DNA from 2 places in the Cellulosimicrobium sp. SH8 genome. Region 1 is predicted to be linked to the other one. Evidence: riboswitches for the same ligand, from Rfam matches in the RefSeq annotation. Region 1 holds a riboswitch; the other holds the start of a gene.
What was found. Region 1 has a riboswitch for S-adenosylmethionine ahead of NF338_RS03475 (ABC transporter substrate-binding protein). Riboswitches for the same ligand answer to the same signal wherever they lie in the genome.
Positions count from the first base shown of each region.

Region 2: another riboswitch for S-adenosylmethionine. It lies ahead of NF338_RS01140 (methylenetetrahydrofolate reductase); the one in region 1 lies ahead of NF338_RS03475 (ABC transporter substrate-binding protein).

Region 1 is NZ_JAMXMH010000002.1:164,192-168,395, forward strand. It holds gene NF338_RS03470 (ABC transporter permease) at 1-808, opposite strand, end outside; gene NF338_RS03475 (ABC transporter substrate-binding protein) at 883-2,511, opposite strand; SAM riboswitch class IV at 2,616-2,729, opposite strand; gene NF338_RS03480 (LLM class flavin-dependent oxidoreductase) at 2,903-4,000, opposite strand; gene NF338_RS03485 (LLM class flavin-dependent oxidoreductase) at 4,151-4,204, opposite strand, start outside.
Region 2 is NZ_JAMXMH010000001.1:258,680-262,883, forward strand. It holds gene metE (5-methyltetrahydropteroyltriglutamate--homocysteine S-methyltransferase) at 1-675, opposite strand, end outside; gene NF338_RS01140 (methylenetetrahydrofolate reductase) at 708-1,703, opposite strand; SAM riboswitch class I at 1,867-1,969, opposite strand; gene NF338_RS01145 (hypothetical protein) at 2,118-2,381, shown strand; gene NF338_RS01150 (cation acetate symporter) at 2,451-3,974, opposite strand; gene NF338_RS01155 (hypothetical protein) at 3,971-4,204, opposite strand, start outside.

The DNA.
Region 1 (4,204 bases):
ACGTGACCGTGAGCCGCCCGAGGCCCGCGCGCGAGAACACCGTCTCCGTGACGACCGTGCCGCCGAGCAGCCCGCCGACGAGGACCCCGAGCACGGTGAGCGCGGGGATCGCGGCGTTGCGCAGCGCGTGGCCGAAGTGCACGCGCGCCCGGCTCGCGCCCTTCGCGCGCGCCGTCTCGACGTACGGCTCGCCGAGCGTCCCCCGCAGGCTCCGCGCGAGCACCTGGGCGAGCGCGGCGCTCGCCGGCACGGCGAGCGTGATCGCCGGCAGCACGAGGCTGATCGCGCCCTCGTTGCCGATCGCGGGGAACACCGGGAGCTGGAAGGAGAACCACTGCAGGAGCAGCAGGCCCAGCCAGAACGGCGGCAGGGCGACGCCGAGCGGCGGGAGCGACGCGAGCGCGTGGCGCAGCCAGGCCGCGCGCGGGAACGTGCTCGCGATCGCGATGCCTGCGCCCGCCACGACGGCGAGGACGAGCGCCGCGGCCGTGAGCCGGAGCGTCTCGGGGAGCGCCTGGAGCACGAGCTGGGTCGCGGGCGCGCCCGACGAGTACGACGTGCCGAAGTCGAGGCGCAGCGCGTGCCACAGCGCGTCGGCGTACTGCACGAGCACGGGCCGGTCGAGGCCGTACTGCGCGCGCAGCGCGTCGAGCAGCGCGGGGTCCACCTGGTCCGCCTCGCCCCCGCCGCTCGCCATGAGCGCGGCCGGGTCGCTGGGCAGCAGGTAGAGGACGAAGAACGAGATCGTGAACGCCGCCCAGAGCACGAACAGCCCCTGCCCGGCGCGACGCAGGACGTACCGGCCCATGGGTCGGTCCTCCTTCCGTGGGGAGACGGTCCGCCTGCCCGACGCCGCGACGTCGGGCAGGCGGACCCGTCGGGTCAGCCCTGGGTGACCCAGGCGTCGTAGAAGTCGAGGCGCGACGACGCCTCGAACGTCAGGCCGTGGACCGTGTCGGCCGCCGCGATGGTCGTCGAGAGCTCGTAGACCGGGATCGCGTGCCCCTTCTGCACCAGCAGGCGCGACGCCTCCGTGACGAGCTCCTGGCGCTCGGCCGGGTCGGTCGCCGCGGCCGACGCGTCGAGCAGGTCGTCGACCTCCTCCGCGTCGCGCTGGTTGATGTTGCGCGCGTTGGCCGAGAAGATCGTCCGCAGCACGTCCGGGTCGGAGCGCGTGAGGTTGTAGTAGTCGAAGTCGAAGTCGCCGCTCTCCTTGATCGCCTGCGACTCCGCGACGGTCACGTGCTGGAGCTGGAGGTCCACGCCGATCTGCGCGAGCTGCTGCTGGACCAGCTCGAGCGGCTCCGGCACCTGCCAGAACGTCACCGTCGTCGAGAGCTTCTGGCCGTCCTTCTCACGGACGCCGTCGGCGCCCTCGACCCAGCCCGCGTCGTCGAGGATCTTCTTCGCGCCCTCCGGGTCGTAGGCGAGCTCGTCCGCGATGCTCTCGTAGAGGGGCGTCGAGTGGGACAGGACGCCGGTGGCCGGCTCGTCCTGCGCGCTGAGCACGGTGTCGGCGATCTGCTCGCGGTCGATGCCCTTGAGGATCGCCGTCCGCACGGCCTCGTCGCCCGCGAGCGGGCTCGACTCGTTGGGGAACAGGTTGAACACGACGCCCGGGTTGGCGCGGTACTCGAGCCAGAACCCGTTGCCGTCGAACTGCGGGAGGTCGACGGTCGAGATCGCGGCGGTGGCGTCGATCTGGCCGGAGACCAGGCTGCCGCTGCGCACGCTCGCCTCGGGGATGACCTTGAACGTCACCGTGTCGAGGTAGGCCTCGCCCTGGTGGTCGTTCGCCTCCGAGCCCCACGCGTAGCCCGCGACCTTCTCGAGCACGATCTCCTGGTCCTGCGTGTAGGACTTCACGGAGAACGGGCCGGAGCCGACGAACTTGCCGGCGCAACGGTCCTCGACGCTCAGGTCGGCCGACGACGGCGCGAGCAGGCCGAGCGAGAACGTGGACGTCGCCTGGAGGAACTGGGCGCTCGGCGCCGCGAAGTCGACCGTGAGGGTCTGCGGGTCCGTGACCGTCGTGCCCTCGTAGCCGACGAGGTACTGCGACCCGAGCGACGCCGTCGCACCGAGGGCGACGATCGCGTCGAAGTTGGTCTTGACCGACTCGGCGTCGATCGGCGTGCCGTCGGCGTAGGTCGCGTCGTCGCGCAGGTGGAAGGTGTAGCTCGACGCGTCGTCGTTCACCTCCCAGCTCTCCGCGAGCCACGGCAGGATCTCGCCCGACTCCGGGTCCTGCGCCGTGAGCGACGCGACGGTCTGGCGGGCCGCGGCGATGGCGTCGTTGTTGCCGACCTGCTGCGGGTCGATGCAGTGCGAGTCGACCGTGATCGCGAAGGTCAGGTCGCCGCCCGCCACGGGCTCGCCGGACGGGCTCGGCGACCCGTCGCCGTCGGACGCGCCGGAGCCGCCGCCCGCGCACGCGCTGAGCAGGAGGCCCGTCGCGGCGGCCGCCGCGGCGACGGTCAGGGACCGGCGTCGGTGAGGTGTGGGGATCATGTCGTGCTGCTCTCCTCGTGTGCCGGCTGAGGACCGGCGGTCGTCCGGCGCCGGTGGTCGTCCGCGCCGGGCCGAGGGCCGGTGCGGCGGGGGAACCCACCGGGGTGCCGTGCTTACCGCGCGGCGGGAGCCACGCGGTCAGGTCGTTCCCGGAGCACCCCGTCACGTCGAAGGGTTGCTGGTCAGCGAGCCGGGCCTGGGTGCTGACGCTCGTCACCTGGGAGCAGGAAAGACAATCCCGACCGGTTGAGTCAAGTTTCGAGACGACCGTCCCGCCTGCCGGACGGATGTTTCCCGCAACGGCGCCTCCCCACTCGCTGTGGGCATGAAATGGGCCCGGTCCCGCCGCGGGAACCGGGCCCATTTCCCGCCCACAACCGGTGGGCCCGCGTCAGGAAGCGGTGAAGCCCGCCGCGCGGCGGGCGTCGGCCGGGCCCCACAGGTCGGTCTTCACCTCGGCCTTCACGACGGGGACCACCTCCTCCGCGAACCGGCGCAGGACGTCCTCCTGCTGCGTGGCGGGGATCAGGTGGTTCACCGAGACGGACTGGAGGTCGTGCCCGTAGGAGGCGTGGTAGTCGAGGATCTTCTCCGCCACGCGCTCGGGTGAGCCGACGAGCGCGGGCCCGCGCTCGACGGCGTCCTCGACCGTCCGGAAGCTCGGCGCCTTCCCCACGGCGTCCGGTCCGTAGCCGCGACGCGCCGCCGCGGCGACCTGGCCCTCGTAGATCGGGCGGTACTGCTCGATCGCCTCCTCCGTCGTGTCCGCGAGGAACAGCCCGCCCGAGCCCGACCCCACGAACCCGTACGCCGGGTCGTGCCCGTGCGCCGCGTACTGCTCGCGGTAGCGGTCGATGAGCACCTGGTAGTTCTCGCGCGGCTGGAGCGCGTTGGCGCTCACGATCGGGTCCCCGTACCGCGCCGCGAGATCCACCGCGAACTGCGACGTCGCCGACCCGTGCCAGATGCGGAACGGCCCCGCGAACGGACGCGGCAGCGTCGTCGCGTGCTCCAGCGCGTGCCGGTGCCGCCCGGTCCAGCTCACGTCCTCCTCGGACAGCAGCAGCCGCAGGAGCTCGTAGTTCTCCTGGAGGTACTCGTACTGCTTGTCGATGTCCAGCCCCAGCAGCGGGTACTGGAGCACCTCGTTGCCCTTGCCGATGACGATCTCCAGCCGCCCCCGGCTGAGCTGGTCCACCGTCGCGAGGTCCTCGGCGACGCGGATCGGGTCGAGCAGCGAGAGCACCGTCACGCCGGTGCTCAGGAGGATGCGCGACGTCCGCGCCGCGACCGCCCCGAGGATCACCGTCGGTGCCGACGACAGCACCTCCCCCGCGTGCCGCTCCCCCACCGCGAACGAGTCGAACCCGAGCTCCTCCGCCAGCACCGCCGTCTCCACGACCCGGTTCAACCGGTCGGACGGCGCGACCGCCTCCCCGGTCACCGGATGGGGCGGGTTGAACACGATGTCGAGTACCTGGAACCGCACGGTCCTGCTCCTTGCTGTCGTCGTTCGTGGTCGGGCCGGGCGGGCGCGCCACCGAGATCGGCAGCGCCGGTCGAGGTCGGCACGTGCACGTGCCGATCTCGGCCGGGGCTGCCGACCTCGTCCTTCTCTGCCGATCTCGGTCGCGGACCGTCAGGCCGCGGCGGCCTCCGCGGTCGCGGCGTCGCGCTTCGCGACCTCCTCGCG
Region 2 (4,204 bases), on a different contig from region 1:
GGCGAGCGCGCGCAGCAGGTCGGCGTAGGCGGCGACGACGTCGTCCAGGCGGTCGAGCGGCGAGTAGCCCGCGGGGGCGTCGTCGGCGGCCTTGGAGAGCGCGAGGAACGTCACCGGCCCGACGACGACGGGCCGCGTCACGACGCCCGCCTCCTTCGCCTCGACGAACTCGCGCACGACGCGGTCGTCGACGAACCGGATCGGGGTGTCCGGGCCGATCTCGGGCACGAGGTAGTGGTAGTTCGTGTCGAACCACTTGGTCATCTCGAGCGGGGCGTCGTCGCCCTGGCCGCGCGCGACGGTGAAGTAGCCCGCGAGGTCGAGGCGACCGGTGCCGTCCTGGCCGGTGCCGAGGAGCGACGCGAACCGCGACGGGACCGCCCCGAGGGAGGCGGCGACGTCGAGCACCTGGTCGTAGAAGGAGAACGAGCCGGGGACCGACGCGTCGTCGGCACCGAGGCCGAGTTCGACGAGCCGGCGCACGGTCGCGAGGCGCAGCTCGCGGGCCGTGGCCTCGAGCTCGTCGGCGCTCGTGCGCCCGGCCCAGAACGCCTCGACGGCCTTCTTGAGCTCGCGGCGACGCCCGATGCGGGGGTAGCCGAGGACGATACCGACAGGGAGATCGGCTCGCGAAGCGGCCTGAATCTGGGTAGGGGAGGGTACGGAAGTGGCCATGATCGAAACCTCTTGCTGGTCCGGAGGACCGGTCAGACGGGCGTGCCGTGCGTGGCGGCGCTCGTCGTGGGCAGGGAGGTGCCGGTGACCCACGGCCCGCTGGCCAGGTCCGGGACGAGCGGGGCGGCGGCAGCGCTGGCGCTGCCTCCCGTCCCGGCCGACCCGCCGCCGAGGTGGACACCCTCGAGCAGGTCAAGAGCGGCGCGGTGCTTGTTGAACGTGTACACGTGCAGACCGGGCGCACCCGCGTCGAGGACGCGCTGCGCGAGGTCGACCGAGTACGCGATCCCGTAGGCGTGCTGCGCCTCCGGGTCGGGCAGGGCGTCGAGCGCGTCCAGCAGGTGCTGGGGCGCGCGCACGCCCGTGAGCTCCTCGACGCGGCGGAGCCGCGCGGGCTCCGTCGTGGGCAGCAGCCCGGCGAGGATGGGGATCGTCACGCCGGCCGCGCGGGCCTCGGCGACGAAGTCGGTGTACGACGACGCGTCGTAGAACAGCTGCGTGATCGCGAAGCTCGCGCCGGCCTGCTGCTTCTGCCACAGGCGGCGCACCTCCTGCGTGCGCGTCGTGCCGGCGGCGGGGTTGCCGTCGCAGAACGTCGCGACGGCGATCGTCAACGGGCGCGCCGCGCCGCGCAGCGCCGCGGCCGGGTCGGCCGCGCAGCGCGACGCCTCGACCTCGCGGAGCAGCGCGACGAGCTCGGTCGACGACCGCACGCCGTCGGGCGCGGGCTGCCAGTCCGGCTGGTCGCGCGGCGGGTCGCCCCGCAGCGCGAGGAAGCTCCGCACGCCCTCGTCGAGGAAGTCGGAGATGACCTCCTCGACGTCCTCGCGCGACGCCCCCACGCACGTGAGGTGCGCGATCGGCAGGACCGGCGTGCCCTGGAGCAGACGGCCGACGACCTGGCGCGCGGTCGCGCGGTCGGTCCCGGCGGCGCCGTACGTCACGGAGACGAAGTCGGGGTGCGTCGCGACGAGTCGCCGTGCCGTCTCCCAGAACTTCGGCGCCGCGTCCGGGCGGCGCGGGGGCATGAGCTCGAACGAGACCGTCGGCCGTGCCGCCCCGCCGTGGGCCTGCCCGACGGCGTCCGCGACGCTCACGACGTCGCCTCGTCCGGGGTGCGTGCGTGCGCGACCGCCGTCGGGCACGGGCTGCCCGGACGGTGCGCGAAGGATGCCTCTGAGACCATTAGTCGCTCCATCGACCCTGGCGTTAGCACCTTTGTCCTCGGGAGGCTTCCGTCGGCGGGTTGCTGCGGTGTCGTCGAGCCAGGACTCTCGACCGCTCTGGATGGTTGCCACGATCCTACGACCCATCCGACATGCGGTCGAGCGCGCCCGCCAGGTGAGACGCACGGAGCGCGTGTCGGCACGACCCCCGAGCGATGGCCCCCGTCTAGGGTGAGGCGCGCCCCTCCGACCGACACCGAGCCCAGGAGCCCAGCCGTGTACGCCACCCCGACCCGCCCGATGACGCAGGACGAGCTCGACCGGATCTGCCGGGTGTGGGCCGACTGCGGCAGCGACGACCCCACCGACCGGTGGCTCGAGCTGTGGGACGGCGGCGACGCCGACGACCACCCGGAGCAGCGCGACGCGATCGTCGCGATCGCGCGGGAGGTCGGGCTGGAGGCCGCGGTCGAGGACGGCGTCCTGCGCGTGCAGAAGACGCAGCAGCTCCACGACGAGATCGGCGCGCGCTGGATCTGACCGGGTCAGGGCTCCTGCGCTGCAGATCTCACGCCTTCTCCGCGACAGCTTTCAGGCCCCACGCCGTCGTCAGCGGCGGCGGAGCTCCGGGACGTGCAGACGCCGGAGGAACCGGTCGGTGCGCAGGGGCGGGCCGTGGCGGTCGAGGAGCGACACGACGACGACGGTCGCGGTCGCGAGGGGGATGGTCCAGGCCGCGGGCTGGGCGAGCAGGGCGCGCACGACGCCGGGGACGCCGTCCGCCGTCGTGCCGGACGAGCCCGTCCCGTAGCCCGCGGCGACGAGCGCGGACGAGGCGAGCAGCGCCGTCGCGCACAGGACGGACCCCACGACCATCCCCGCCACCGCGCCGCGCGCGGTGAGGCGGCGCCACCACACGCCGAGCAGGATCACGGGCGACAGCGCGGAGGCGGCGAACACGAACACCGTCCCGACGCTCGTCACGAGGCCCTGCGGGATGGTGACGAGCGCGAACGCGAGCGGGATGAGCGTGCACGCGACCGCGGACCAGCGGAACGACCGCACGGTCCCGCCGAACAGGTCCTGGCTCACGACGCCGGCGAGCGCCACGACCAGCCCCGACGACGTGCCGAGGAACGCGGCGAACGCCCCGGCGACGACGAGCGCGGCGAGCAGCTCGCCGCCGAGGCCGGGCACGAGGCGGGTCGGCAGGGTGAGGACCACGGTGTCGGCGACGCCGGGCGCCGCGAGGTCGGGCGCGACGACCCGCGCGACGAGCCCGAGCGTGCTGGACACCATGTAGAACACGCTGATCATGACGAGCACGACGACGGTCGTGCGGCGCGCGGAGCCGCCGTCGGGCGACGTGTAGAAGCGCACGAGGACGTGCGGCAGGCCGGTCGTGCCGAGCAGCAGCGCGAGCAGGAGCGACACCGTCGCGTAGGCGTCGAGGCCGCCGGGACCGGCGTCGTGCGGGAACACGGCGGCGGGGTCGAACGTGACGATCGCGCCGCCAGGCTCGAACGCCCCGCCGAGCGCCATGAGGACGAACACGAGGGGCAGCGCGAGCGCCGTGAGCTTGACCCAGAACTGGAACGCCTGGACGAACGTGATGGAGCGCATGCCGCCCGCCGCGACGACCGCGCTCACGACGACCGCGATCCCGACCGACCCGACCCACGGCGGGACGGGCGCGGCGCTCGTGATGACGAGCGCCGCGCCGTGGAGCTGCGGCACGACGTACAGCCACCCGATGACGAGCACGAGCACGCTGGTGACGCGGCGCGCGACGACGGAGTCGAGCCGGGCGTGGACGAAGTCGGGGATCGTGTACGCACCGCTGCGGCGGAGCGGGCCCGCGACGAACAGCAGGACGAGCAGGTACCCGGCCGCGTACCCGACGGGGAACCAGAACGCCTCGGCGCCGGAGAGCAGCACGAGCCCCGAGAGGCCGAGGAACGTGCCCGCGGACAGGTACTCGCCGCTGATCGCCGACGCGTTCCACACCGGCCGGACCGTGCGCGACGCGACGAAGAAGTCGCTCGTGGTGCGCGAGATGCGCAGGCCGTAGAACCCGATGAGCCCGGTCGCGAGCAGGAGCAGCCCGATCGCGACGAGGGGCAACGCGCTCACGGGACGCCGCCGTCGTCGGGTCCTGCCTCCGCCGGGCCGGCCTCGGTGGCCCCGACCGATCCCTCGGCGAGCGCGCGGTACCGGCGCTCGTTGCGCGCCGCCGCGACGGCGAACACGACCGCGAACGCGACGATCACCGGGTAGAAGCCGTACGCGTGCACGAGCCACGGGAGCGGGACGCCGAGGATCACCACCGCGTCCAGCGCGGGCACCGCGCTCATCGTCACCGT